Regions from separate parts of the Klebsiella variicola genome, predicted to be linked through region 2. Evidence: predicted binding sites of a transcription regulator. Region 2 holds the regulator's gene; each other region holds the start of a gene.
What was found. The regulator Fur, encoded in region 2, represses iron uptake genes when iron is present. The targets are predictions, from matches to a motif close to ATAATAATGAGAACNACTATCAA.
Positions count from the first base shown of each region.

Region 1 (7,424 bases), 2.3 Mb from region 2:
AGCCAGAATCATCATATCGCCAGGCACGCTCCACCGTCAGACGATACCCCTACGCGATGACCGCCTCCGCCAGCAGAGAGGCCGCATCGAACCTTCTCCAACGGAGCACTGAATAATGAAAAAGCTGATTAACCGTGTTGAAGATGTACTGAATGAACAATTACAGGGGCTGGCTAAAGCCCATCCGCAGCTGACCCTGCATCAGGACCCGCTATATGTGACCCGCACCGACGCGCCGGTGGCCGGCAAGGTGGCCTTGCTCTCCGGCGGCGGCAGCGGACATGAGCCGATGCACTGCGGCTATATCGGCCAGGGCATGCTCTCTGGCGCCTGCCCGGGGGAAATCTTCACCTCGCCGACGCCGGACAAAATGTTCGAATGCGCGATGCAAATTGACGGCGGCGAAGGCGTTCTGCTGATTATCAAAAACTACACCGGCGATATCCTGAACTTCGAAACCGCTACCGAGCTGCTGCATGAAAGCGGCATTAAAGTCACCACCGTGGTGGTCGACGACGACGTGGCGGTGAAAGACAGTCTCTATACCGCTGGTCGCCGCGGCGTCGCCAATACCGTGTTGATCGAAAAACTGGTCGGCGCCGCCGCCGAGCGCGGTGACTCGCTGGAAGCCTGCGCTGAACTGGGCCGCCGCCTGAACAATCTCGGCCACTCGATTGGTATCGCTCTCGGCGCCTGCACCGTACCGGCCGCCGGGCAGCCCTCCTTTACGCTGAAAGATGACGAGATGGAGTTCGGTGTCGGCATTCACGGCGAGCCGGGCATCGACCGCCGCCGCTTCAGCTCGCTCGACCAAACCGTCGATGAGATGTTCGATACCCTGCTGGAGAATGGCGCCTACAGCCGCACGCTGCGCCAGTGGAATACCGTCAAGGGCGCGTGGCAGGAAGTGAAGCAGAGCAAAACCGCGCTGCAAAACGGCGACCGGGTCATCGCGCTGGTCAATAACCTCGGCGCCACCCCGCTGTCCGAACTGTACGGCGTGTATCACCGTCTCGCCCAGCGCTGCGAAGCGTCTGGCATCATCATCGAACGTAACCTCATCGGCAGCTACTGCACCTCGCTGGATATGTCGGGCTTCTCCATCACCCTGCTGAAAGTGGATGATGAGACGCTGGCGCTATGGGACGCCCCGGTTCATACCCCGGCGCTGAACTGGGGAAACTAAGGAGCACGACATGTCACTGAACAGAACGCAAATCGTCGACTGGCTGTACCGCTGCGGCGACATTTTCACCAAAGAGAGCGATTTTCTCACCGGCCTCGATAAAGAGATCGGCGACGCCGACCACGGTCTCAATATGCACCGCGGCTTTAGTAAAGTGGTCGAAAAGCTGCCGTCGATCGCCGATAAAGATATTGGCTTTATCCTGAAAAATACCGGCATGACGCTGCTCTCCAACGTTGGCGGCGCCAGCGGCCCGCTGTTCGGCACCTTCTTTATTCGCGCCGCGCAGGTCACTCAGGCCCACCAGAGCCTGACCCTCGACGAACTGTACCTGATGATCCGCGAAGGCGCGGACGGGGTGGTCAACCGCGGCAAAGCGGAGCCAGGGGATAAAACCATGTGCGACGTCTGGCTGCCGGTGGCGGACTCCCTGCGCCAGTCCAGCGAGCAGCACCTGTCGATCGCCGCCGCGCTGGATGCCGCCTGCGAAGTGGCCGAGCGTGCGGCCCACGCCACCATCACCATGCAGGCGCGTAAAGGCCGCGCCAGCTATCTCGGCGAGCGCAGCATCGGACATCAGGATCCCGGCGCAACCTCGGTGCTGTTTATGGTTCAGATGCTGGCCGCCGCCGCCAAAGAGTAAGGAAATCGCGATGGTAAACCTGGTTATTGTTTCTCATAGCGCCCGGCTGGGCGAAGGTGTCGGAGAACTGGCCCGGCAGATGTTAATGAACGATGGCTGCAAGCTGGCGATCGCCGCCGGGATCGACGATCCAGACAGCCCGATCGGCACCGATCCAATAAAAGTCATGGAGGCGATCGAATCCGTCGCCGATACCGATCACGTGCTGGTGATGATGGATATCGGCAGCGCGTTGCTCAGCGCCGAAACCGCCCTCGATCTGCTCGATCCGGCGATTGCCGCGAAGGTGCGGCTGTGCGCCGCGCCGCTGGTGGAAGGGACGCTGGCGGCCACCGTCAGCGCTGCCTCCGGCGCCGGGATCGACAAGGTGATCGCCGACGCCATGAGCGCCCTGGAGGCCAAGCGGGTTCAGCTGGGTTTACCTTCGCCAACTTCTGACGCCGCGCCGGCGCCGACGCTTGCCGACGACGGCGACACAAAATCGGTTTCAGTCATTATTAACAATCACAACGGCCTGCATGTGCGTCCGGCGTCGAAGCTGGTCGCCGCGCTGGCGGGTTTTAATGCCGATCTGCTGCTGGAGAAAAACGGGAAGTGCGTCAAACCGGACAGCCTCAACCAAATCGCGCTATTGCAGGTACGCCGTAACGATAAACTGCGCCTGCTGGCCCGCGGTCCGGATGCCGACGCGGCGCTGGCGGCGTTTCAGGCGCTGGCCGCCGATAACTTCGGTGAATCGCCTGCGGCGCAACCGGCAGCGGCTCCGGCAACGCCCGAGCGCGTCGAAGGCGTTGCCCTGCGCTATCCGCTGGCCCTGATCCAGCCGCTCCGCCCGGCTGCCGCCGATGCTGCCCGCGAGCAGCAGCGCCTGCGCCAGGCCATTGACCAGACGCTGGCGGATCTTATCGTCCTGACCGAGCTGGCGGAAAATAAATTTAACGCCGATATCGCGGCGATCTTCGCCGGGCACCACACCCTGCTCGACGATGACGATCTGTTTGATGCCGCCAACGATCGTCTGCTCACCGAACAATGCTCGGCGGAATGGGCGTGGCATCAGGTGCTAATGGAGCTCAGCCAGCAGTATCGCCAGCTGGATGACCCCTACCTGCAGGCGCGCTATATCGATATCGAAGATATTCTGCAGCGCACCCTGCGCCATCTGCAGGGTATTCAGGAGACGCTGCCGACACCCGGCGAGCCAACAATTATTATTGCCGACAACATTTATCCCTCAACCGTCTTACAACTGGATGCCAGCCTCATTAAAGGCCTGTGCCTGCGCGATGGCAGCGAACAGGCTCACGGCGCGATTATCGCCCGCGCCGCGGGGATCGTGTGGCTGTGCCAGCAGGGCGAGGCGCTGAAGGATATTCAGCCTGGCGAAGCCATCGCGCTCGATATGCGTAACCAACGCCTTATCCGTGACTAAAATTCACGTTGACCGTTACCGCTCCGGAGGCCTGCCTCCGGAGGGTGAGTTTTCGCTTACTCTTCAGGAACCACTATGTCTCAATTCTTTTTTAACCAGCGCGCCAGCCTCGTCAACGATGTGATTGAGGGTACCATTATCGCCAGCCCGTGGAATAACCTCGCCCGTCTGGAGAGCGACCCGGCGATCCGGGTGGTGGTCCGTCGCGATCTGAATAAAAACAACGTGGCGGTGATCTCCGGCGGCGGCGCCGGCCATGAACCGGCGCACGTCGGCTTTATTGGTAAAGGCATGCTGACCGCCGCGGTCTGCGGCGATCTGTTCGCCTCGCCGAGCGTCGACGCGGTGCTTACCGCCATTCAGGCGGTGACCGGCGAGGCGGGCTGCCTGCTGATCGTCAAAAACTACACCGGCGATCGGCTTAACTTCGGCCTGGCGGCGGAGAAAGCGCGCCGTCTCGGCTACAACGTGGAGATGCTGATCGTCGGCGACGACATTTCGCTGCCGGATAACAAGCAGCCGCGCGGCATCGCCGGGACCATTCTGGTGCATAAAGTGGCGGGCTATTTCGCCGAGCGCGGCTTCAACCTCGCCACCGTCCTGCGTGAAGCGCAATACGCCGCCAGCCATACCGCCAGCATCGGCGTGGCGCTGGCCAGCTGCCACCTGCCGCAGGAAGCCGAAAGCGCGCCGCGCCATCAGGCCGGCCACGCCGAGCTGGGAATGGGCATCCACGGTGAGCCCGGGGCCTCAACCATCGCCACGCATAACAGCGCGGAAATCGTCAACCTGATGGTGGAAAAACTGACCGCCGCCCTACCGGAAACCGGCCGCCTGGCGGTGATGCTTAATAACCTCGGCGGCGTGTCGGAGGCTGAGATGGCGATCCTGACCCGCGAGCTGGCCAACACCCCGCTGCAGGCGCGCGTTGACTGGTTAATAGGCCCGGCCTCGCTGGTGACGGCGCTGGATATGAAAGGCTTCTCGCTGAGCGCCATCGTGCTGGAGGAGGGTATTGAAAAAGCGCTGCTGTCGGACGTGGAAACCGCCGGCTGGCAGACGCCGGTGCAGCCGCGGGCAGTTAACATCATGCCGTCCACTCTCGCCAGCGCGCGCGTCGACTTTATACCATCGGGCAATCCGCTGGTGGGCGATTACGTCGCGCAGGTGACCGGCACCCTCTCCGACCTTGAAGCCCATCTCAACGCGCTGGACGCCAAAGTGGGCGACGGCGATACCGGCTCCACCTTCGCCGCCGGGGCGCGCGAGATTGCCGACCTGCTGCAGCGCCAGCAGCTGCCGCTAAACGATCTGCCAACGCTGTTCGCGCTGATCGGCGAACGTCTGACGGTGGTGATGGGCGGCTCCAGCGGGGTATTGATGTCTATCTTCTTCACCGCTGCCGGGCAGAAGCTGGGACAAGGCGCCAGCGTGGCCGAGGCGCTGAACGCCGGTCTGGAACAGATGAAGTTTTACGGCGGCGCCGATGAGGGAGACCGGACGATGATCGACGCTCTGCAGCCGGCGCTGGCGGCGCTGCTGGCCGAACCGGAGAATCTGCAGGCCGCTTTTGCCGCGGCGCAGGCCGGGGCGGATCGCACCTGCCAGTCGGGCAAAGCTGGCGCCGGACGAGCGTCCTATCTCAACAGCGATAGCCTGCTCGGCAACATGGACCCCGGCGCCCATGCGGTAGCGATGGTGTTTAAGGCCCTGGCGGAACGATAAGCCTTCCCCGGTGGCGCTGTGCTTACCGGGGCTACAAATCGGCGCCAACCGTACGCAAGCCGCTATCCGGGTTTTACTGGGGCGACGTCACACCGCCGAATAGAAGGTCGGGTAAGGCGTAAGCCGCCACCCGACAAAAAACGGCGCCAACCGTAGCCCGGATAAGGCGCAAGCCGCTATCCGGGTTTTACCACGATGGCTTTTTACTTACTGTGCCAGTACGCCTGGGAACGCACCAGTTGCTGTTCGATGCTCTCGTCTTCAAAGCGCGCCAGCAGCGATTTCACCACCGCGCCTTCGCCGGTCAGCCAGATGAAATAATCCTCCGCCGGCACCTTCACCTGGGCCAGACGCTCGGCGACGAAGGCCGGGTTGTGGCCCACCACCCACTCGATGTTAAAGCCGTCGAGATCCGCCAGATAATCTTTATACGACGCATCGGCGATAGTAACGATGGCCGTCACCTGCGGCCTTGCCGGCAGCTGGCGTAATCCCAGCAGACGACGGCGCAGCGCCGGCATGCCGGACTCATCGCAAACATACAGCTGCCAGGCATAATCTTGCGGCACCACCAGCGAGCCGCGCGGGCCGCCGATCACCAGCTTATCGCCCACTTTTGCTTCCAGCGCCCAGCGGCTGGCAATACCGCCATCGTGGATATAGAAATCGTAAGCCAGCTCGTGACGTTCGGCATCGTACAGCGGCGTATAGTCACGGGTGGCAGGCCGCACGCCCTCGCCCCAGTCAATCCCCTCCTCGGTCACCTGCGGCGGGGTAAATGCCGCGCCCGGCTCGGGGAAAAAAAGCTTGGTATGGTCGTCAAAGCCGTGAGAAGCGAAGCCTTCCAGCGCCTCGCCTCCCAGCACGATACGCTGGAACGCCGCGCCTGCGCGCTCCACGCGCAGCACCGTCAGCTCACGGAAACGCAGCTCATTGCGGACACGCTGCGGGTACTTGTCTGCTTTGGTTTTTGTCATCATCGATTGCCTTCGTGAACGGTAAATAGATATATCTAAACTTGATGCAAATGATAATGATTGCCAACTAAAAAGAATGCAAGTCTTTTTTTGATATAGTCAAAACAAACCGCATCAAAATCCACAATCAGAAAATAATTACATACATATCAATATATTAAAAAATAAATAGCAACCAGCATTGCGAACATTCATTTTTTAGATATAAATTAGATATATCAAAAACAGCAGGAGGTAACCATGCGACATCATCATGAAGAGGGGCGTGGGCCACGCGGGCGCCACGGTGATCCCAGCGAACACGGCGACCATGGCCGCCGCGGCGGCGGACGCCGCCAGCGTTTCTTTGGCCACGGTGAACTGCGGCTGATCATTCTGGATATCCTCAGCCGCAACGCCAGCCATGGCTATGAGCTGATCAAAGAGATCGAAACGCTTACCCAGGGGAACTACAGCCCCAGCCCGGGGGTGATCTACCCGACGCTGGATCTGCTCCAGGACCAGGGCCTTATCAGCGTGGAAGATGACAACGGACGTAAAAAAATCGTTATCAGCGAGGAAGGAAAACAGCTGCACGCCGAGAACCAGGAGCACCTGGCCCATATCCAGGAGCGTCTGCAGGCGCGGATGGTCGGCTGCGAGCTGCGCCGGGATCCGCAGATGAAGCGCGCGCTGGAAAACTTCAAAGCGGTCCTCGACCTGAAAGTGAACCAGCAGGCCAGCAGTGCCGCCCAGCTCAAGCAGATCATCGGCATTATCGACCGGGCGGCGATGGAGATCTCTCAGCTCGACTAAGCCTCTTTTGTTACCACCGGCTGCCCCGCCCTGGGGCAGCTCGCACCACGACGGATCGCCCCGTTCATCGCCGCCAGGCAGAAAATCTCGTCAGCTCAGGAATAAAACGTGCCAATAGTGGCGCAATGAGATTAAATTTTACACATTTCGTCTTTTACTTTGCATTTATCCCGATTTTCACCGCTTCTGCCGAACTGGCGTAATCCCTGCAATACTTAATCCAGTATCGTGTGATACGTCCGCCCCAGGAGCACATTTTGAACAGGTTACCTTCCAGCGCATCGGCTCTGGCCTGCAGCGCACACGCACTGAATCTCATTGAAAAGCGCACGCTTGATCATGAGGAAATGAAAGCACTTAACCAGGAGGTCAGGGAATACTTTAAAGAGCATGTGAATCCGGGGTTTTTAGAGTATCGAAAATCGGTCACAGCCGGCGGGGATTACGGAGCCGTAGAGTGGCAAGCGGGAGGGTTAAATACGCTTGTCGACACCCAGGGACAGGAATTTATCGACTGCCTTGGTGGGTTTGGCATCTTCAATGTAGGGCACCGTAATCCAGTTGTGGTATCCGCCGTCGAGAATCAACTCGCGAAACAACCGCTTCACAGTCAGGAACTGCTGGATCCGCTACGCGCGATGCTGGCGAAAACCCTGGCAGCCTTAA
Region 1 covers NZ_CP010523.2:639,428-646,851, reverse strand. Annotated here, with positions in the region: gene dhaK (dihydroxyacetone kinase subunit DhaK) at 116-1,186, shown strand; gene dhaL (dihydroxyacetone kinase subunit DhaL) at 1,197-1,829, shown strand; gene dhaM (dihydroxyacetone kinase phosphoryl donor subunit DhaM) at 1,840-3,261, shown strand; gene SP68_RS03070 (glycerone kinase) at 3,337-4,986, shown strand; gene SP68_RS03065 (siderophore-interacting protein) at 5,190-5,966, opposite strand; gene SP68_RS03060 (PadR family transcriptional regulator) at 6,204-6,758, shown strand; gene ygjG (putrescine aminotransferase) at 7,016-7,424, shown strand, end outside.
Region 1: the regulator Fur is predicted to act here: its motif matches at 6,008-6,030, upstream of SP68_RS03065 (siderophore-interacting protein).

Region 2 (7,424 bases):
CCTGCTGTGCCGCCCGGGCGGCTTGCTGGCCGGCAATGCGGCCGAAGGTGGTGCCGATCGACATCCCGACGCCGGCGGTATAGCCTTTGCCCAGCACGTTGCCGGCCATCATTTCCCCGGCGACAAACAGATTACGGCTGGGTTTGCCGGCGAAGTGGACGGCGGCGGTGTCGTCGACGTAGAGCCCGAGGTAGGTGAAGGTGATCCCCGGACGTAAGGCATAGCCGTAGTAAGGCGGCGTATCGATAGGCCGCGCCCAGTGGGTCTTTGGCGGCGTCAGGCCGGCGGTGGCGCAGTTATCCAGGCGGGTATGATCGAACTGGCCTGGCGCGCAGGCGGCATTATAGTCGGCGATGGTTTGCGTAAAGCGTTCGCTGTCCAGGCCGAGCTGGCGGGCCAGCTCGGGAAGGGTGTTGGCCTGAGCGCCGGGAAAGACGGGCGGCATAAAGTGGCCGATGGCTTTGCTGTCGATGATCGAGTAGCCGATTTGCCCGGGCTGGTGGGCGACCAGCCGGCCCCAGATGGCATAGCGTTTGGGCCAGAAATCTTCTCCTTCATCGTAAAAACGGTCGGCATCGCGGTTGACCACTACCCCCAGCGACACGCAGTCGACGCGGGTACAGATCCCGCCATCGTAGAGCGGCGCCCGGGCGTCAATGGCGACGCAGTGGGACTGCGAGGGATCGCCGATAATATCGGCCCCGGCGTCGATCATAAACTTGAGCAGCACTCCCTGGTTGAAGCGGGTGCCGCGGATGAGAAAGTTATCGGCGGGCCATTCACCGCTGTCATTTTGCCCCCAGGCCTCGCGCAGCCATTCGCGGTTGGATTCAAATCCGCCGGCGGCGAGGACGCAGCTTTTTGCAACAATCCGTTCCTCGCCCGCCAGCGCGGCGACAAATTCGCCGTTGCGCAGCTCGAGAGCCTGCACCGGTGTGTTGTAGCGGATCTGCACCCCCATTTGCTCCGCGCTGCGGTAATAGGCATTGACCAGCGCTTTGCCGCCGCCCATAAAAAAGGCGTTGGTGCGGGCCACGTGCAGGGCGCCGGAGAGCGGTGGCTGAAAGTTCACGCCGTGCTGGCGCATCCAGTCCCGGCATTGTGACGAGGTGCGGATCACCATTCGGGCCAGCGCTTCGTTGGTATTCCCCTCGGTGACGCGCAGCAGATCCTGCCAGTACTCTTCTTCCGGGTAGCTGTCGACCAGCACGTCCTGCGGCGCATCGTGCATACAGCGCAGGTTACGCGTGTGCTGCGAGTTGCCGCCGCGCCACTCCCGCGGCGCCGCCTCCAGCAGCAGCACCGAGGCGCCAGCTTCCCGGGCGGTTAAGGCGGCGCATAGCGCGGCATTGCCGCCGCCAATCACCAGTACATCCACCATTATCGGCTCCCTTACAATTTAATTAATTGTTAAATTTGTAATGGGAATGTAGGTGGTAACAGCGGTGAGGCGCTATGGTGTAATGCTAAAGAGGGGTTTAGTGAGCGTAAAGGGTAGCACCCGGCCAGCGGTCAGACTCCACCAGCTGGCGCATGACTTTGCTGAGTATCACTCGAGCCGCAAGGCCTGCCGGAGTGAGTTCATCATCAGACAGACTGACCAGAAAGTTGGGGCGACTGAGTATCGGGTTGACGACGTCGATCACCCTCAGCGCCTGATGGTCGAGGTGGGAGATGGCGGCCCCGGGCTGCAGGGTGGCCCCCAGTCCGCTGCGCACGGCCTGCATCAGCAGGGCCAGACCGTCAATGTCCGCCACCACCTCAACGCTGAGATGATGCTGCTGGCAAACTGCCTCCAGCCTGCCGCGCAGGCCATGGCCCTGGCTTGGCATAATCAACGGCAGGGAGGTGAGCTGGTCAGGGGAGATGTGGTCCTCCTGCAGGGGGGCCAACAGCGCATGGGTGCCAATCAGGAACAGGCGTTCTTCCAGCACCGGTCTGGCGCTCCAGCGCAGGATCTTTTCCTGCTGGAAAACGATAGCTAAATCGAGCTGGCGGGTGTTGATCATCCGCTCCAGATTACCGGAGAGGCTTTCCACCAAATGCAGGCGCACGTCGGGATAGCTTTCGCGCATCGCATTGATGAACGGGACGCCGAGAACGGAGGCGGTGCTGGGGGCCATGCCGACGCTAACGTGGCCTGACAGGCGCGCCTCGCGGGCGGCGAGGATGGCATCATCGGCATGGCGCAGCGCCAGCTGTGCCTGCGAGTAGAAAGCGAGACCCGCGCTGGTGGGCGTGACCCCGCGGGAGGTCCGCTGCAGCAGGCGAATGGCCAGTTCGTTTTCCAGGCGTGCGATCTGCTGGCTGAGCGCCGAGACGCCGATATTAAGATCAAGCGCGGCGCGCCCCATGCTGCCGGTTTCAACAATGCGCACAAAATAGCGTAGCTGGCGAAGTTCCATATCAACTCTCCGGACAAAACGAGGACGCGGGAAGGTCACCTGTGGGACGAGAGCGGTAAGGGCAGCAGAGGCGCCCATAAAAAAGCCAACCGGCAGGTTGGCTTTTCAGTCTCAGCGAAGCGGGGAATTATTTTTCCACCGCGTCGTGGGCGTGTTCGTCCTCGCGGCAATCACCTTCCGCACAATGACCGTACAGATACAGACTGTGGTTGGTCAGGCGGATGCCGTGGCGGGAGGCAATTTCACGCTGGCGTAATTCGATCGAGTCATCGCTGAATTCGATCACTTTGCCGCAGTCGAGGCAAATCAGGTGATCGTGGTGATGCTGCTGGGTCAGTTCGAAAACGGATTTACCGCCTTCAAAATTATGACGAGTCACGATACCGGCATCATCAAACTGGTTGAGTACGCGGTAAACGGTCGCCAGACCGATCTCTTCGCCCATGTCGATCAGGCGTTTATATAAGTCTTCCGCACTGACATGATGGTTATCCGGTTCCTGCAGCACTTCAAGGATTTTCAGTCGAGGAAGTGTGACTTTCAGGCCAGCCTTCTTTAATGCGGTATTGTTGTCAGTCATGCGGAATCTGTCCTGTTGCTAAACGATCTACTTCCTTCAACGGAAGTCATACAGAAATTAACCCGACGTAATGCGTCTCATTATAGAACTGCCACTGGTAAATGAAAACTGCAAGCATCAGGCCTGGTTTGCTGTCAAAAACGAGGCACCAGCTACAAACTGCGTCACGTGCCTCGTAGAATCAGTGGACATTGTACAGATATGTGATTAAAAGTTAAAAACTTGTAGCTATTAGTTTGATTGCTTTTGTCTATTAATGCGACGCAACTCAATGATTGCGCCGCTTAATCATCAGGCGTTTTTGATTTCTTCGAGGTGCAGCTCTTCGGCAACCTGCTTCACCCATTTCTCAACGCGCTCGTTGGTCAGCTCCGGCTGGCGGTCTTCATCAATGGCGAGGCCGACGAAGTGGTCGTCATCCGCCAGGCCTTTGGAGGCCTCAAAATGATACCCGGCTGTCGGCCAGTGACCGACGATGGTCGCGCCGCGCGGCTCAATGATGTCGCGGATGGTGCCCAGCGCGTCACAGAAGTATTCTGCGTAGTCTTCCTGGTCGCCACAGCCGAACAGCGCCACCAGTTTACCATTGAAGTCGATCTCTTCCAGCGTCGGGAAGAAGTCGTCCCAGTCACACTGCGCTTCGCCGTAGTACCAGGTCGGGATACCGAGCAGCAGAATGTCGTGGGCTTCCAGGTCTTCTTTGCTGCTTTTGGCAATGTCGTGAACATCAGCAACATCTTTACCAAGCTGCTTTTGAATCATTTTTGCAATATTTTCGGTGTTGCCGGTGTCGCTGCCAAAAAAGATGCCGATGATTGCCATGAGTAAAATAACCTCTTGAAACTTAAATGATGTGGTAGGGACGCGATGCCCATAGATAACGGCAATCATAGCAGAACAGGCAAGGGCGCGGAAACAGCAATCACGCCCGACTGCACACTCTGCTACACGAATGCGGATTTTTCGCGGAAAGTTAGACTTTTCCCTGGCTGTGCAGGGCGCGCAATTGGGTCATCAGCATCTCTTCAATGAGATCGCTACGGCTCATATTACGCGCTTCCGCCAGTTCATTGAGCGCATCGACCGCGTCGGCGTTGAGTTTTAACTCGACGCGCTTCAGCCCGCGAACCTTATCGCGTTTCAGCTGGTTACGTTTGTTGATGCGCAGTTGTTCATCGCGCGACAGCGGATTGGTTTTCGGTCTTCCCGGGCGACGCTCGTTTGCGAACAAATCTAATGTCGTACGGTCCGTTTGTTCTTTTGCCATGATTCTGAGTGACTTCGGGGAAACAAGCTGCCGGGCTCTAGCCGGCGCAGATAGCGCGCCATCATACATCAGGCGAACGGCTGCGCCAACGACCGCGGGCATTCTGCGGCGCGGTCGGGCATATTTTAGCCAATCAGGCGGCGATGCTCGTCAGATAGCGGCGGATGGCGCGTAACACCGCCTCGGGTTTCTCGGCATGCACCCAGTGTCCGGCGCCAGCGATGACGTGCGCCCGGGCCTGCGGGAACTGCGCCAGCAGCGCGTCGCGGTAGGCGTCGGTCACATAGGGCGAGTTGCCGCCGGGAATAAACTGCGTCGGGTGCGGCCAGGCCGGAATGGTTTCCCAGCCGACGATATGCGGGTACTGGTCCCACAGCACCGGCACGTTAAAGCGCCATTCGCCGTCGACAAAAGATTTCAGCAGGAACTGAATCACGCCCTCTTCCCGCAGATGCTCACGCATCACCTGCGCCGCCTGCTGGCGGCTGCTGGCGGAGGATTCGCTGACGGCGCGGATAGCGGCGAAGATCTCATCATGGCGGCGCACATGATAATCCACCGGCGCGATATCGATCGCCACCAGTCCGCTGATGCGTTCCGGCGCCAGGGCGGTCAACGCCATCACCGCTTTCCCGCCCATCGAATGGCCGATAAAGGTGGCGCGCTCGATCTGGTGCGCGTCGAGCGTATCAAGCAGATCCTGCGCCATGGCGGGGTAGGTCATCTCTGGCGATCGCGGCGACAAACCGTGGTTGCGCATATCGACCTGCACAATATCGTGGTCGGCGATCAGGTCGCGGGCGAGGATGCCCAGGTTGTCCAGGCTGCCAAACAGACCGTGGACCAGCACGATCGGGGAGTGGTTGTGCGGATTCTGTGCAGATTGCGCTCGGCTATTTAATTTCATGGCAAAGTTCTTTTTTTCGCTCCGTCGGGTTAGGGTATTATGTTGGACATTCTGCCATCCGGCTGCAAGACCCAGAAGTTTTCTGAGTTTTACCGCCATCCTGGTTTGACGCTATCCGCGGTTGGGATTTGTACTTATAATCCCAACGATTTGTATTCAGAAAAGATATCGCACTGGATTAAGATGAAAACAATTGAAGTTGATGATGAACTCTATCGCTATATTGCCAGCCACACTCTGCATATCGGCGAGAGCGCATCCGACATTTTACGGCGCATGCTGAAATTTTCCGCCGTTTCCCAACCGGCTACACCGGTCAGCAAAGCCGCGCCGGCACTGGCGCCAGCGCCTGCCGTGGAGGTGAAACCCGCTAACCCGGCGAAAGATAAAGTCCGCGCCATGCGCGAGCTGTTGTTATCTGATGAATACGCCGAGCAGAAGCGTGCGGTGAACCGTTTCATGCTGGTGTTGACGACCCTCTATTCTCTGGACAATAAAGCATTTGCCGAGGCGACCGAGTCTCTGCATGGCCGCACGCGCGTCTACTTTGCAGAAGATGCGCGTACGCTGCTGAAAAGCGGTAATCAGACCAAACCAAAACAGGTTCCTGGTACACCGTGGTGGGTTATCACTAATACCAATACCGGCCGTAAATGCAGCATGATTGAGCACATCATGCAGTCGATGCAGTTCCCTGCGGAGCTGATTGAAAAGGTTTGCGGCACGATCTAGCTTTTTAACATTTGCACCAGAAGGATCAGGCAATGGCAATCGATAAACGTGCGGGGCAGCCTGCGCAACAGAGTGATTTGATTAACGTCGCCCAACTGACTGCTCAGTACTACGTGCTGAAGCCTGAAGTCGGTAATGCGGAGCATGCGGTAAAATTCGGCACCTCTGGCCATCGCGGTAGCGCGGCGCGCCACAACTTCAACGAACCGCATATCCTGGCCATCGCCCAGGCCATTGCGGAAGATCGTGCGAAGAACGGGATCACCGGTCCGTGCTATGTCGGCAAAGATACCCACGCCCTTTCCGAGCCGGCGTTTATTTCGGTGCTGGAAGTGTTAACCGCCAACGGCGTTGACGTGATCGTGCAGGAAAACAACGGCTTCACTCCGACGCCGGCGGTCTCCAATGCGATTCTGGTGCATAACAAAAAAGGCGGTCCGCTGGCAGACGGCATTGTGATCACCCCGTCACACAACCCGCCGGAAGATGGTGGTATCAAGTACAACCCGCCAAACGGCGGCCCGGCTGATACCAACGTCACCAAAGTGGTGGAAAACCGCGCCAACGAACTGCTGGCCGCCGGCCTGCAGGGCGTGAAACGCATTTCTCTGGACGCGGCGCTGGCTTCTGGTCACGTTAAAGAACAGGATCTGGTGCAGCCGTTCATTGAAGGGCTGGCGGACATCGTCGACATGGCGGCGATCCAGAAAGCGGGCCTGACGCTGGGCGTCGATCCGCTGGGCGGGTCCGGTATCGAATACTGGAAACGCATTGGCGAACACTACAAGCTCAATCTGACCATTGTGAACGATCAGGTTGACCAGACCTTCCGCTTTATGCACCTCGATAAAGACGGCGCCATCCGTATGGACTGCTCCTCAGAGTGTGCGATGGCGGGCCTGCTGGCGCTGCGCGATAAGTTCGATCTGGCGTTTGCTAACGATCCGGATTACGACCGCCACGGGATTGTCACCCCAGCCGGGTTGATGAACCCGAACCACTACCTGGCGGTAGCGATCAACTACCTGTTCCAGCATCGTCCGCAGTGGGGCAAAGAGGTGGCGGTGGGTAAAACGCTGGTCTCCTCCGCGATGATTGACCGGGTGGTGAACGATCTGGGCCGCAAGCTGGTGGAAGTGCCGGTGGGCTTTAAATGGTTTGTAGACGGCCTGTTCGACGGCAGCTTCGGCTTCGGCGGCGAAGAGAGCGCCGGGGCCTCCTTCCTGCGCTTTGACGGCACGCCATGGTCCACCGATAAAGACGGCATCATCATGTGCCTGCTGGCGGCGGAAATCACCGCAGTGACCGGGAAAAACCCGCAGGAGCATTATAACGAACTGGCTGAACGCTTCGGTGCGCCGAGCTACAACCGCCTGCAGGCTTCCGCAACTTCCGCGCAGAAAGCGGCGCTGTCCAAGCTCTCTCCGGAAATGGTCAGCGCTGACACCCTGGCGGGCGATCCGATCACTGCTCGTCTGACCGCGGCGCCGGGCAACGGGGCGGCGATTGGCGGCCTGAAGGTGATGACCGACA
Region 2 covers NZ_CP010523.2:3,900,333-3,907,756, reverse strand. Annotated here, with positions in the region: gene tcuA (FAD-dependent tricarballylate dehydrogenase TcuA) at 1-1,381, opposite strand, end outside; gene tcuR (tricarballylate utilization LysR family transcriptional regulator TcuR) at 1,479-2,405, opposite strand; gene fur (ferric iron uptake transcriptional regulator) at 2,533-2,985, opposite strand; gene fldA (flavodoxin FldA) at 3,277-3,807, opposite strand; gene ybfE (LexA regulated protein) at 3,959-4,252, opposite strand; gene ybfF (esterase) at 4,386-5,159, opposite strand; gene seqA (replication initiation negative regulator SeqA) at 5,343-5,891, shown strand; gene pgm (phosphoglucomutase (alpha-D-glucose-1,6-bisphosphate-dependent)) at 5,924-7,424, shown strand, end outside.

Region 3 (7,424 bases), 2.0 Mb from region 2:
CGAAAACCAAAGCTGACCAGGAAAAAATGGGTCTGGCTCTGGGTCGTCTGGCTAAAGAAGACCCGTCATTCCGCGTATGGACTGACGAAGAGTCTAACCAGACCATCATCGCCGGTATGGGTGAGCTGCACCTCGACATCATCGTTGACCGTATGAAGCGTGAATTCAACGTTGAAGCGAACGTCGGTAAACCTCAGGTTGCTTACCGTGAAGCGATTCGCGCGAAAGTTACCGATATCGAAGGTAAACACGCCAAGCAGTCTGGTGGTCGTGGTCAGTACGGTCACGTTGTGATCGACATGTACCCGCTGGAGCCGGGCTCTAACCCGAAAGGTTACGAGTTCATCAACGACATCAAAGGTGGTGTAATTCCTGGCGAATACATCCCGGCCGTTGATAAAGGCATCCAGGAACAGCTGAAAGCTGGTCCGCTGGCAGGTTACCCGGTAGTTGATATGGGTATCCGTCTGCACTTCGGTTCTTACCACGACGTTGACTCCTCTGAGCTGGCGTTTAAACTGGCTGCGTCTATTGCCTTTAAAGAAGGCTTTAAGAAAGCAAAACCAGTTCTGCTTGAGCCGATCATGAAGGTTGAAGTAGAAACTCCGGAAGAGAACACGGGTGATGTTATCGGTGACTTGAGCCGTCGTCGCGGTATGCTGCGCGGTCAGGAATCCGAAGTAACCGGCGTTAAGATCCACGCTGAAGTACCGCTGTCCGAAATGTTCGGTTATGCAACTCAGCTGCGTTCTCTGACCAAAGGTCGTGCATCATACACCATGGAATTCCTGAAGTATGATGATGCGCCGAACAACGTTGCTCAGGCCGTTATTGAAGCCCGTGGTAAATAATCCACAGGATTAAAACCTAAGTCCCGTGCTCTCTCCGAAGGGGAGAGCACTATAGTAAGGAATATAGCCGTGTCTAAAGAAAAATTTGAACGTACAAAACCGCACGTCAACGTTGGTACTATCGGCCACGTTGACCATGGTAAAACTACCCTGACTGCTGCCATCACTACCGTTCTGGCTAAAACCTACGGTGGTTCTGCTCGTGCATTCGACCAGATCGATAACGCACCGGAAGAAAAAGCTCGTGGTATCACCATCAACACCTCTCACGTTGAATATGACACCCCGACTCGCCACTACGCGCACGTAGACTGCCCGGGCCACGCCGACTATGTTAAAAACATGATCACCGGTGCTGCGCAGATGGACGGCGCGATCCTGGTTGTTGCTGCGACTGACGGCCCGATGCCGCAGACTCGTGAGCACATCCTGCTGGGTCGTCAGGTAGGCGTTCCGTACATCATCGTGTTCCTGAACAAATGCGACATGGTTGATGACGAAGAGCTGCTGGAACTGGTTGAGATGGAAGTTCGTGAACTGCTGTCTCAGTACGATTTCCCGGGCGACGACACTCCGATCGTTCGTGGTTCTGCTCTGAAAGCGCTGGAAGGCGACGCAGAGTGGGAAGCGAAAATCATCGAACTGGCTGGCCACCTGGATACCTATATCCCGGAACCAGAGCGTGCGATTGACAAGCCGTTCCTGCTGCCGATCGAAGACGTATTCTCCATCTCCGGTCGTGGTACCGTTGTTACCGGTCGTGTAGAGCGCGGTATCATCAAAGTCGGTGAAGAAGTTGAAATCGTTGGTATCAAAGACACCGCGAAAACCACCTGTACTGGCGTTGAAATGTTCCGCAAACTGCTGGACGAAGGCCGTGCTGGTGAGAACGTTGGTGTTCTGCTGCGTGGTATCAAACGTGAAGAAATCGAACGTGGTCAGGTACTGGCTAAGCCGGGCAGCATCAAGCCGCACACCAAGTTCGAATCTGAAGTGTACATCCTGTCCAAAGACGAAGGCGGCCGTCATACTCCGTTCTTCAAAGGCTACCGTCCGCAGTTCTACTTCCGTACTACTGACGTGACTGGCACCATCGAACTGCCGGAAGGCGTAGAGATGGTTATGCCGGGCGACAACATCAAAATGGTTGTTACCCTGATCCACCCGATCGCGATGGACGACGGTCTGCGTTTCGCAATCCGTGAAGGCGGCCGTACCGTTGGCGCGGGCGTTGTAGCTAAAGTTCTGGGCTAATTCGTTAGCTTCGAATAAAAAGGGCGCTTCGGCGCCCTTTTTGCTGCGCGCAGTTCCGCGAAATAACGTGTACAACACACCATTCATAACGTGCGCTGCGGCGGATAATGCGCAAATGGTCTATTGTAATCATAACTATTCTCATTTAATATTTGTGCATAAATTGAACGGGAGTTTATATGTACGTTTGTTTGTGCAATGGCGTTAGCGATAAAAAAATTCGCCAGGTTGTTCGCCAGTTTCAACCGCAATCTTTTCAGCAATTACGTAAGTTTGTTCCCGTTGGAAATCAATGCGGTAAGTGTGTTCGAGCTGCACGTGAAGTGATGGAAGATGAATTAACCACCATGCCGGAATTCAAAGAAATCGCCTGAAGTCCGCGCTTCTCTTTTGACATCCCTATAGGCCGGACTACGCTTCAATAAGTGGAAGCGGAGGGACTATATAATGAAAGGTGATGTCAAAATCATAAGTTATCTCAATAAATTATTGGGAAATGAGCTGGTCGCAATCAATCAGTACTTTCTCCATGCGAGAATGTTCAAAAACTGGGGTCTGATGCGCCTCAACGATATTGAGTACCACGAATCAATTGATGAAATGAAGCACGCCGATAAGTACATCGAGCGTATTCTTTTCCTCGAAGGCATTCCTAATCTGCAGGATCTCGGCAAACTTGGCATCGGTGAAGATGTGGAAGAGATGCTGCAGTCAGATTTACGCCTGGAGCTGGAAGGCGCGCAAAACCTGCGTGAAGCGATCGCCTATGCCGACAGCGTACATGACTATGTCAGCCGCGATATGATGATTGAGATCCTGGCGGATGAAGAAGGCCATATCGACTGGCTGGAAACCGAACTCGATCTCATTGGCAAAATTGGCCTGCAAAATTACCTGCAGTCGCAGATCAAAGTGTCAGATTAGCCAGCGTTTGCCACCCGCACCAGAAACCTGCTGCCGCCAGAAATGGCCCAAATGGCAGCGGGTTATTCTTTTCCCATTTTCTGTTGCCGCCGCACCTGGCGGACAGTCCCAATATCACCCACGTCATGCCAGCGAGCAATGACGCTACCAGCACCAGCTGCGGCAGCATTCGCCAGCCATGCCAGGCCCCAAGGGCGGCGAGATATTTTATATCGCCATAGCCTAATCCTTCATGCCCACGGACCCTGCGGTATAGCCAATAAAGGGCGGCAAACGAGAGATAGCCGGCTAGTGCTCCCCAGACAGCCTCGTTGAGCTGATGCGGCGCCAGACAGAGATAAAAAAGCAAGCCGCTCCATAGCAGGGGACAGGTGAAACGGTCTGGCAGCAAGCCGTAACGCAGGTCCTGCTGACATAATGCTAGCGTCAATCCGCTATAGCACAGTAAGAAGGGGAGGGCGGCGAGCATAGGTTACCCCGTGATGAGCAATGAACATGGCCTCACTATGCTTATCGGCTCGGCGCAGGGCAAAATGCAATTTTCGAGAGTGGATGGCGCTTTGCGGATTTATTGGCAGCGTTACGGCGCTTGCACAGCGCACTATCGCGAAGACGCGCAAATCCCGGTGATGATTTTCTAAACAGCGCTTGCGTCGTGCCAGAATTTGCGTATAATGCGCGGGCCTGTCAAAGTTGACAGCCGGTTCGATATGAACCCTGATAGTGCTTTTTGCTATCAAACAATGTCCCCAATCGGGGGACTATGTAAGAACGGTTACACTCTCCCATCAATCGTAATGGGTATGAGGAGTAATCATTTCGTCTATAAAATAATTGGAGCTCTGGTCTCATGCAGAACCAAAGAATCCGTATCCGCCTTAAAGCGTTTGATCATCGTCTGATCGATCAATCAACCGCGGAAATCGTCGAGACTGCTAAGCGCACTGGTGCGCAAGTCCGTGGTCCGATCCCGCTGCCGACCCGCAAAGAGCGCTTTACCGTTCTGATCTCCCCGCACGTCAACAAAGACGCGCGTGATCAGTACGAGATTCGCACTCACAAGCGTCTGGTTGACATCGTTGAGCCAACTGAAAAAACCGTTGATGCTCTGATGCGTCTGGATCTGGCTGCCGGTGTAGACGTGCAGATCAGCCTGGGTTAATCAGGTCATCGAGCGATTGAGAGGTTGAAACAATGATTGGTTTAGTCGGTAAAAAAGTGGGCATGACCCGCATCTTCACTGAAGATGGCGTATCTATCCCAGTAACCGTAATCGAAGTTGAAGCAAACCGCGTTACTCAGGTTAAAGACCTGGCTAACGATGGCTACCGCGCAATCCAGGTTACCACCGGTGCTAAAAAAGCTAACCGTGTAACCAAGCCGGAAGCGGGTCACTTCGCTAAAGCTGGCGTTGAAGCTGGCCGTGGTCTGTGGGAATTCCGTCTTGCTGACGGCGAAGAATTCACCGTAGGTCAGAACATTAGCGTTGAACTGTTTGCTGACGTTAAAAAAGTTGACGTAACCGGTACCTCTAAAGGTAAAGGTTTTGCTGGTACCGTTAAGCGCTGGAACTTCCGTACCCAGGACGCTACTCACGGTAACTCCTTGTCTCACCGCGTTCCGGGTTCTATCGGTCAGAACCAGACTCCGGGCAAAGTGTTCAAAGGCAAGAAAATGGCAGGTCAGCTGGGTAATGAGCGTGTAACCGTTCAGAGCCTGGACGTAGTACGTGTTGACGCTGAGCGCAACCTGCTGCTGGTTAAAGGTGCTGTCCCGGGTGCTACCGGTAGCGACCTGATCGTTAAACCAGCTGTGAAGGCGTGAGGAGATAGCAATGGAATTAGTATTGAAAGACGCGCAGAGCGCGCTGACTGTTTCCGAAACTACCTTCGGTCGTGATTTCAACGAAGCGCTGGTTCACCAGGTTGTTGTTGCTTATGCAGCTGGTGCGCGTCAGGGCACTCGTGCTCAGAAGACTCGTGCTGAAATCACTGGCTCCGGTAAAAAACCGTGGCGCCAGAAAGGTACCGGCCGTGCGCGTTCTGGTTCTATCAAGAGCCCGATCTGGCGTTCCGGTGGCGTGACCTTCGCTGCTCGTCCGCAGGACCACAGTCAAAAAGTTAACAAGAAGATGTACCGCGGCGCGCTGAAAAGCATTCTGTCCGAACTGGTACGTCAGGATCGTCTGATCGTTGTCGAGAAGTTCTCTGTTGAAGCGCCGAAAACTAAGCTGCTGGCACAGAAACTGAAAGACATGGCTCTGGAAGATGTGCTGATCATCACCGGTGAGCTGGACGAGAACCTGTTCCTGGCCGCACGTAACCTGCACAAGGTTGACGTACGTGATGCGAACGGTATCGACCCGGTTAGCCTGATCGCCTTCGACAAAGTCGTAATGACTGCTGATGCTGTTAAGCAAGTTGAGGAGATGCTGGCATGATTCGTGAAGAACGTCTGCTGAAGGTGCTGCGCGCACCGCACGTTTCTGAAAAAGCGTCTACTGCGATGGAAAAAACAAACACCATCGTTCTCAAAGTTGCTAAAGACGCGACCAAAGCAGAAATCAAAGCTGCTGTGCAGAAACTGTTTGAAGTCGAAGTCGAAGTCGTTAACACCCTGGTTGTTAAAGGGAAAGTTAAACGTCACGGACAGCGTATCGGTCGTCGTAGCGACTGGAAAAAAGCTTACGTCACCCTGAAGGAAGGCCAGAATCTGGACTTCGTTGGCGGCGCTGAGTAAGTCGGAGGAGTAATACAATGGCAGTTGTTAAATGTAAACCGACATCTCCGGGTCGTCGCCACGTCGTTAAAGTGGTTAACCCAGAGCTGCACAAGGGCAAACCTTTTGCTCCGTTGCTGGAAAAAAACAGCAAATCCGGTGGTCGTAACAACAATGGCCGTATCACCACCCGTCATATCGGTGGTGGCCACAAGCAGGCTTACCGTATTGTTGACTTCAAACGCAACAAAGATGGTATCCCGGCAGTTGTTGAACGTCTTGAGTACGATCCGAACCGCTCCGCGAACATCGCGCTGGTTCTGTACAAAGACGGCGAGCGCCGTTACATCCTGGCCCCGAAAGGCCTGAAAGCTGGTGACCAGATTCAGTCTGGCGTTGATGCTGCAATCAAAGCAGGCAACACCCTGCCGATGCGCAATATCCCGGTTGGTTCTACCGTTCATAACGTAGAAATGAAACCAGGTAAAGGCGGTCAGCTGGCACGTTCCGCTGGTACTTACGTTCAGATCGTTGCTCGTGATGGTGCTTATGTCACCCTGCGTCTGCGTTCTGGTGAAATGCGTAAAGTCGAAGCAGACTGCCGCGCTACTCTGGGCGAAGTTGGCAATGCTGAGCATATGCTGCGCGTTCTGGGTAAAGCAGGTGCTGCACGCTGGCGTGGTGTTCGTCCTACCGTTCGCGGTACTGCGATGAACCCAGTAGACCACCCACATGGTGGTGGTGAAGGTCGTAACTTTGGTAAGCACCCGGTATCCCCGTGGGGCCTGCAGACCAAAGGTAAGAAGACCCGCAGCAACAAGCGTACTGATAAATTCATCGTACGTCGCCGTAGCAAATAATTTTAGAGGATAAGCCATGCCACGTTCTCTCAAGAAAGGTCCTTTTATTGACCTGCACTTGCTGAAGAAGGTAGAGAAAGCGGTGGAAAGCGGAGACAAGAAGCCCCTGCGCACTTGGTCCCGTCGTTCAACGATCTTTCCTAACATGATCGGTTTGACCATCGCTGTCCATAATGGTCGTCAGCACGTTCCAGTCTTTGTTTCCGACGAAATGGTTGGTCACAAACTGGGTGAATTCGCACCGACTCGTACTTATCGCGGCCACGCTGCTGATAAAAAAGCGAAGAAGAAATAAGGTAGGAGGAAGAGATGGAAACTTTAGCTCAACATCGCCATGCTCGTTCTTCTGCTCAGAAGGTTCGCCTCGTAGCTGACCTGATTCGCGGTAAGAAAGTGTCGCAGGCCCTGGATATTCTGACCTACACCAACAAAAAAGCTGCTGTACTGGTCAAGAAGGTACTGGAATCTGCCATTGCTAACGCTGAACACAACGATGGCGCTGACATTGATGATCTGAAAGTTGCGAAAATTTTCGTAGACGAAGGCCCGAGCATGAAGCGCATTATGCCGCGTGCTAAAGGTCGTGCAGATCGCATCCTGAAGCGCACCAGCCACATCACTGTGGTTGTGTCCGATCGCTGAGACTCTGGAGACTAGCAATGGGTCAGAAAGTACATCCTAATGGTATTCGCCTGGGTATTGTCAAACCATGGAACTCTACCTGGTTCGCGAACACCAAAGAATTCGCTGACAACCTGGACAGCGATTTTAAAGTACGTCAGTTCCTGACAAAAGAACTGGCTAAAGCGTCTGTATC
Region 3 covers NZ_CP010523.2:427,654-435,077, forward strand. Annotated here, with positions in the region: gene fusA (elongation factor G) at 1-851, shown strand, start outside; gene tuf (elongation factor Tu) at 921-2,105, shown strand; gene bfd (bacterioferritin-associated ferredoxin) at 2,285-2,479, shown strand; gene bfr (bacterioferritin) at 2,553-3,029, shown strand; gene SP68_RS01945 (prepilin peptidase) at 3,013-3,498, opposite strand; gene SP68_RS28065 (hypothetical protein) at 3,512-3,670, shown strand; gene rpsJ (30S ribosomal protein S10) at 3,880-4,191, shown strand; gene rplC (50S ribosomal protein L3) at 4,224-4,853, shown strand; gene rplD (50S ribosomal protein L4) at 4,864-5,469, shown strand; gene rplW (50S ribosomal protein L23) at 5,466-5,768, shown strand; gene rplB (50S ribosomal protein L2) at 5,786-6,607, shown strand; gene rpsS (30S ribosomal protein S19) at 6,624-6,902, shown strand; gene rplV (50S ribosomal protein L22) at 6,917-7,249, shown strand; gene rpsC (30S ribosomal protein S3) at 7,267-7,424, shown strand, end outside.
Region 3: the regulator Fur is predicted to act here: its motif matches at 2,228-2,250, upstream of bfd (bacterioferritin-associated ferredoxin).

Region 4 (7,424 bases), 110 kb from region 2:
CCATTCGCCCAGCGGCGAGGAGGCCGGAACGATGCCCGCGCCGGCAAACAGGCGCAGCGTACGCTGCTGCAGACGCGCGCAGCGGATGGTCACCACCCATTCGCCGTTGCCTTCATCGTCACACCAGCCGACGATGCCGCCGAACAGCTGACGGTCGAAGGGTTCCAGTTCGGCAATCAGGCGCTTCGCCACCTGGTGTGGGAAGCCGCTCAGCGCCGGGGTCGGGTGCAGCAGACAGGCCAGCGACATGGCGTTTTCTTGCGCCAGCGCGGTGCCTTCGATTGGTGTTGCCAGGTGCCAGAGCGTTGGGGTGGTAATCAACTGCGGCGATGCCGGCAGCGACAGCTGGCTGCTGCGCGGGCCCAGCACGCTCTTCATCGCCTGGGTCACCAGCTCGTGCTCGTGGCGATCTTTGCCGGATGCCAGCAGCCTGTTGCCCGCTTCCCGGTCCAGCACATCGTCCGGTTGACGACGGGCGGAGCCAGCCAGCGGCAATGAGCTGAAGCGCGGCCCGTCTTTACGCAGCAGCAGCTCCGGGCTGGCGCCCAGCAGCACGCCGCCGTCGGAGAGCGGCACATGGAAGTTAAAGCTCGCCGGGTTCTGGGCGATCAGTCGCTCCATCAGCGCGCCGCTATCGACGCGGTCGCGGGTGGTAATATCGATAAGCCTTGAGAGCACCACCTTGTCCACTTCCGGGGTGGCGGTCAGCGCGGCAGCGCGTTCCACCATGGCTAAAAACGCGTCCTGCTCCGGGATCTCCCGGCGCTCCACCACTTCCATTGCCTCCAGCGGCGCGGCGTAGCGGGCGGAACGCTGTTTTTCCGGGCGAGAGAACGCTTCCCAGCGCTCGGGGATATAGAGCTCGGAAGGCTGACAGGTGTCGAACGGGATAGCCCCCACCATCACCGGCTTGCGGATCCCCGCCGCGCGGGCCTCGGCAAAAGCGGCGGCCATCTGCTGCTGGAACTCGCCGTTCAGCGCATCGCCGCCGACAGCGGGCTGTGAGAAGCGGCGGAAGCAGCCGGAGGTGCTAAAACTGCGGTACGGCGACATAAAGAAGAAGCTGTCCGGAGACAGGGTCTGGGTGTGTTTCTGTACATCCTCAGCCAGTGACGTTTCCATATCATCCTCCAAAAACGATAAATATATTACGAATAATTATCATTTGTATTTTGGTTGGCTAACCTAAAAGGTATTGCCCGCCATGTCAACCGCGTTACGTCATTGCGCGCCACTTTGGCTTGCATCCTGCTGACGCAAAGTTGAAAATGAGACGCATTTATTACCTTTCGAATCAGGATGCGATGACGTGAACTTCTTTTCTTTCTGCCGCCGCGGTGCGCTGACCGGCATGCTGTTGCTTTTAGGAATTACCTCAGCCCAGGCGGCGGACTGGCCGCGCCAGGTCACCGACAACTACGGGACACACACCCTGCCAAGCCAGCCGCTGCGCATTGTCTCCACCAGCGTGACCCTCACCGGCTCGCTGTTGGCGATTGACGCCCCGGTGGTCGCCAGCGGCGCCACCACGCCGAACAACCGCGTCGCCGATAGTCAGGGCTTTCTGCGCCAGTGGAGCGAGGTCGCCAAAGCCCGCAAGCTGGCGCGGCTGTACATCGGCGAACCAAGCGCGGAAGCGGTGGCCGCCCAGATGCCGGATCTGATCCTGGTGAGCGCCACCGGCGGCGACTCTGCCCTGCCGCTGTACGATCAGCTCAAAACGATCGCTCCGACGCTGGTCATCAACTATGACGATAAAAGCTGGCAAACCTTGCTCACCCAACTGGGGCAGATCACCGGCCATGAGCAGCAGGCCAGCGCGCGCATAGCCGACTTCAATAAACAGCTCGTTTCGTTAAAAGAAAAAATGAAACTGCCGCCGCAGCCGGTGACCGCCCTGGTCTATACCGCCGCCGCGCACAGCGCCAATATCTGGACGCCGGCATCGGCCCAGGGGCAGATGCTCGAACAGCTGGGCTTTAGCCTGGCGACGCTGCCGGGCGGCCTGCCCGCCAGCCATAGCCAGGGTAAACGCCACGATATCGTGCAGCTGGGCGGGGAGAACCTCGCGGCCGGTCTGAACGGCCAGAGCCTGTTCCTGTTCGCCGGCGACCAGAAAGATGCGGATGCCATCTACGCCAACCCGCTGCTGGCGCATCTCCCGGCGGTCGCAGGCAAACGCGTCTACCCGCTGGGCACCGAGACCTTCCGTCTTGACTACTACAGCGCCCTGCTGGTGCTCCAGCGTCTCTCCAGCCTGTTCGGCTAACGCGGGCCGTGCCATCAGGACGGGTACGTAACCTGAACTCTTTGCCGGGCGGCGCTCCGCTTGCCCGGCCTACAATACCCGAGACCGTAGGCCCGGTAAGGCGCAGCCGCCACCGGGCATCAGGACGGGAACGCGGCCTGAACTCTTTGCCGGGCGGCGCTGCGCTTGCCCGGCCTACAATGCCAGAGTCCCCCAGGCCAGACCGTAGGCCCGGTAAGGCGCAGCCGCCACCGGGCATCAGGACGGGTACGCAACCTGAACTCTTTGCCGGGCGACGCGGCGCTTGCGCCGGCCTACAATGCCCGAGACTGTAGGCCCGGTAAGGCGTAGCCGCCACCGGGCAATCGCACCCTACTTAACTTTCGTTGACGATTTCCGGGCGCTGGAAACGGCGCAGCTCGCGTAGCAGCCCCACCAACAGCACGCCGACGAGGGCCAGCGCCCAGCCGCTGGCGCTGGCGGATGCCGCCGGGGTCATCACCGCCCCTAATCCGCCGAGCAGCGCCGCGCCGATGGCGTCGCCGGTGACGTTTTGCGCGGTCCACAGACCATTAATCCGCCCGAGCATATTTTCCGGCGTCTGGGTCTGGATCAGGGTGTACTGCAGCAGCGAGCTAATAGCGCTCAGCCAGCCAAACAGCGCCAGGCACAGCGCGCCCAACGCCCAGTGCGGCATCAGGCTGAACAGCGCAATGGCGACAAACGATCCCACCGTGGTCGCCAGCATCAGCGCACCCGGCCGCACCGTCTGGGCCAGTTGGCCGCTGGTCAACGCCCCCAGCGCCGCACCGAGCGGAATAGCGGCATACAGCAGGCCAATCTGTCCGGCCGACATCTGCCAGCTCCCGGCCAGCGCCGGATAGAGCACCCGCACCGCGCTGGCCATGGTCAGCAGACCGCCAAGCAGCGCAATCCCGCCGATAAGCGGGCTCTGACAGAGGAAGGTCAGCCCCGCCAGCAGAGATCGCAGCGGATGCTCGCGCGGCTGCGGAGGCGGCGGCAGCTGCGGCAGACGCAGCAGGGTTAAGGTGGTGATAAAGGTCCCCGCCGCCGCCAGGCCGAAGTTCCAGGCCACGCCGCCGGTGGCCAGCAGCAGGCCACCGATCATCGGCGAAATCACCGAGCCAAGGCGCACCGTCAACATAGTGATGGCCCCGGCCTGCATCAGGTTTTCCCGCCCCACCAGCGCCGGGGTCGCCGCCAGCAGCGCGGTCACCCCCAACGAGGCGAAGAACCCGTCCCAGATCCCCAGCAGGTAGATCGCCGCCAGCGACGGCTCCGGCAGCAGGGCGTTCAGACACAGACCGACAAAGCCCACGCCGCAGGTGCCGCGCGCCAGCAGGATCAGGCGTTTACGTTCATAGCGGTCAGCCAGCACGCCCCCCACCATCAAGCCAACAAACATCGACGCGCCGGTCAGCGTCACCGACAGCCCGACCTGCCAGGTCGAATGGGTCATCATCTGGATCTGGACCGGAATGGCCACGCCCAGCAGGCCAAGCGACAGAATAGAGATAAAGCGAGCGATAAAAACGGCGCGAAACGCCGGGTGAGTTTTCAGCAGGCTGAGATTGAGCAGCCAGGATTGTCGGTTCATTACAGCGCCTTGTCGTTATTTTTAATACCCTTTTTACTGTGGGTCATGCTACCATAGCTGAATAAAATCGATAACGATAATTACTATCATTATCATATCAGGGATGTCAGTTATGTCGTTTTCTACGACCGCGGTACGCTCTGTCGCCGTGCCCGGATTGTTGCTGTTACTCGCCTTAGCCGCCGCGCTTAGCCTGACCATCGGCGCCAAATCGTTGCCGATCGGCACGGTATTCACCGCCTTCAGCGGAACCTGTCAAAGCGCCGACTGCACCATCGTGCTGGACGCGCGCCTGCCGCGTACCCTGGCCGGTCTGCTGGCCGGCGTCGCCCTCGGTCTCGCCGGCGCGCTGATGCAAACGCTCACCCGCAACCCGCTGGCCGACCCCGGCCTGCTGGGGGTCAACTCCGGCGCCAGCTTCGCCATCGTCCTCGGCGCGGCGCTGTTCGGGATCACCTCCCCGCAGGAGCAACTGCTGCTGGCGTTTTGCGGCGCGCTCTGCGCCTCGCTGCTGGTGGCCTTTACCGGCAGTCAGGGCGGCGGCCAGCTGAGCCCGGTGCGCCTCACCCTCGCCGGGGTCGCCCTTGCGGCGGTGCTGGAGGGGCTGTCCAACGGCATCGCCCTGCTCAACCCGGACGTCTACGATCAGCTGCGCTTCTGGCAGGCCGGTTCGCTGGATATCCGCACCCTGCAGACGCTGAAAATTGTCCTGCTGCCGGTGGTGATGGCGGGGATCGCCGCCCTGCTGCTGAGCCGGGCGCTTAACAGCCTGAGCCTCGGCAACGATACCGCCACCGCCCTCGGCAGCCGCGTCGCCCGCACCCAGCTGATCGGCCTGATCGTCATCACCGTCCTGTGCGGCAGCGCCACCGCCGTCGTCGGCCCCATCGCCTTTATCGGCCTGATGATGCCGCATATGGCGCGCTGGCTGGTGGGGGCCGATCATCGCTGGTCGCTGCCGGTCACCCTGCTCGCCACCCCGGCCCTGCTGCTGTTTGCCGACGTGATTGGCCGCCTGCTGGTGCCCGGCGAACTGCGGGTATCGGTGGTGAGCGCCTTTCTCGGCGCGCCGGTGCTGATCTGGCTGGTGCGCCGCCAGCCGCGGGGAGGTGGCCTGTGATTGCCCCGTCCCGCCGCCTGATAGCCAGTTGCCTGGTGCTGATGGCCGCCAGCCTGCTGATTTCCCTGCTCGGGCTGGCGCAAGGCCCGGTGCCCCTGACGATTGACCAGGTGTTCTCGGCGCTGTTCGGCGATGCGCCGCGCAACGTCGCGATGGTGGTGAACGAATGGCGGCTGCCGCGGGTGTTAATGGCGCTGCTCATCGGCGCCGCGCTCGGCGTCAGCGGCGCCATTTTCCAGTCGCTGACCCGCAACCCGCTCGGCAGCCCGGACGTGATGGGCTTTAACACCGGCGCCTGGAGCGGCGTGCTGGTGGCGATGGTCCTCTTCGGCCAGAACCTGACGGCGATTGCTCTGGCGGCGATGGCCGGCGGGGTGTTGACCTCGCTGGTGGTCTGGCTGCTGGCCTGGCGCAACGGGATCGAGACCTTCCGCCTGATCATTATCGGCATCGGCGTGCGCGCCATGCTGGTGGCATTCAACACCTGGCTGCTGCTGCGCGCCTCGCTGGAGACCGCCCTTTCTGCGGGCCTGTGGAACGCCGGATCGCTTAACGGCCTGACCTGGGGTAAAACCTGGCCGTCGGCGCCGCTGATCCTGCTGATGCTGGTGAGCAGCGCCCTGCTGGTTCGCCGGATGCGACTGCTGGAGATGGGCGACGATACCGCCTGCGCGCTGGGGGTACAGGTCGAGCGTTCGCGCCTGCTGCTGATGCTGGTGGCGGTGGTGCTCACCGCCGCCTCGACGGCGCTGGCCGGGCCGATCTCATTTATTGCGCTGGTGGCGCCGCATATCGCCCGCCGCCTGAGCGGCACGGCCCGCTGGGGACTGACCCAGTCGGCCCTGTGCGGCGCGCTGCTGCTGGCGCTGGCCGATTACGGCGCCCAGCGGCTGTTTATGCCGTGGCAGCTGCCGGTTGGCGTGTTAACCGTCAGCCTCGGCGGTATTTACCTTATTGCATTGTTGATTCAGGAGTCCCGCAAAAAATGAGTGCTGTCCCCTCCCGTTTGCGCGGCGAGCAGTTAACCCTGGCCTACGGTAACAAGACCATCGCCGAGTCGCTGAACGTGACCATCCCTGACGGCCACTTCACCGCCATTATCGGCCCCAACGGCTGCGGCAAGTCAACGCTGTTGCGCACCCTCAGTCGCCTGATGACGCCGGCCAGCGGCCACGTCTGGCTCGACGGCGCGCAGATCCAGCAGTACGCCAGTAAAGAGGTTGCCCGCCGCATCGGGCTGCTGGCGCAGAATGCCACCACTCCTGGCGATATCACGGTGCAGGAGCTGGTGGCCCGTGGGCGCTATCCGCACCAGCCGCTGTTTACCCGCTGGCGCAAAGAAGATGAAGAAGCGGTGAACAAGGCGATGCGGGCGACCGGGATCAGCGATCTGGCGCTGCAGAGCGTCGATACGCTTTCCGGCGGCCAGCGGCAGCGGGCGTGGATTGCGATGGTGCTGGCCCAGGAAACGGCGATTATGCTGCTGGATGAGCCAACCACCTGGCTGGACATCAGCCATCAGATCGACCTGCTGGAGCTATTGAGTGAGCTGAATCGCGAGAAGGGCTATACCCTGGCGGCGGTGCTGCACGATCTTAACCAGGCCTGCCGCTACGCCACCCACCTGATCGCCCTGCGCGACGGCAAGATCGTCGCCGAGGGGGCGCCGAAGGAGATCGTCACCGCCGATCTGATTGAACGGATTTACGGTCTGCGCTGCACGATCATTGAAGATCCGGTGGCGCATACGCCGCTGGTGGTACCGCTGGGCCGCCGGTAATCTCCTCTTTCGCCGGCTTGCGCTACGCTGAGCCGGGCTACCTGCTGTAGCCCGAACTCAACCGTTACCCCAGAATCTCCCTGACCACCGGGCCGATGGCTTCAAAGGCCTGCGGGGAGATAATGTCGACGTGGGCGCAGTTCTGGCTGAACACCTCCAGTTCCGCCACCCACGGGCCCCATACGACCTGCGGATCCATCCCCGCCTGCCGCGTCTTCTCCGCCACGAAAAGCGTCGCCTTGCCGTCAAACTTCGCGCTGTGGGCGGTGGTTAACAGCCGCACCGCATCGGCATAGTTACCTTCGATAGCGCTGAACAGCTCGCCGGAGGCTTGCCCTTGCTGGGCGGCGAGGAACGCTTCGCGCTCGCGGTCGATCTCCGCCAGTACCTCGGGATCCAGCCCGTTGGCCTCTTTCTCTGCCCAGTTTTGCGTCTCCGGCGGCCAGGTATCCAGCAGGCCGAGGAAGGCCACCGCTTCGCCGCGCTGGCGCAAGCGGGCGGCAATCCCCTGGGCTAAGGTGCCGCCCAGCGAATACCCAAACAGGTAATAAGGGCCGTGCGGCTGCTGCGCCAGCAGCGTGCGCAGATGGTGCTCGCACACCTCGTCGAGGCTGGCGGCGCTGGCCATCGGCCCCTGCGGGCGCGGCGACTGAATACC
Region 4 covers NZ_CP010523.2:4,008,532-4,015,955, forward strand. Annotated here, with positions in the region: gene entC (isochorismate synthase EntC) at 1-1,122, opposite strand, end outside; gene fepB (Fe2+-enterobactin ABC transporter substrate-binding protein) at 1,310-2,269, shown strand; gene entS (enterobactin transporter EntS) at 2,625-3,866, opposite strand; gene fepD (Fe(3+)-siderophore ABC transporter permease) at 3,979-4,986, shown strand; gene fepG (iron-enterobactin ABC transporter permease) at 4,983-5,975, shown strand; gene fepC (iron-enterobactin ABC transporter ATP-binding protein) at 5,972-6,766, shown strand; gene entF (enterobactin non-ribosomal peptide synthetase EntF) at 6,831-7,424, opposite strand, start outside.
Region 4: the regulator Fur is predicted to act here: its motif matches at 3,940-3,962, upstream of fepD (Fe(3+)-siderophore ABC transporter permease).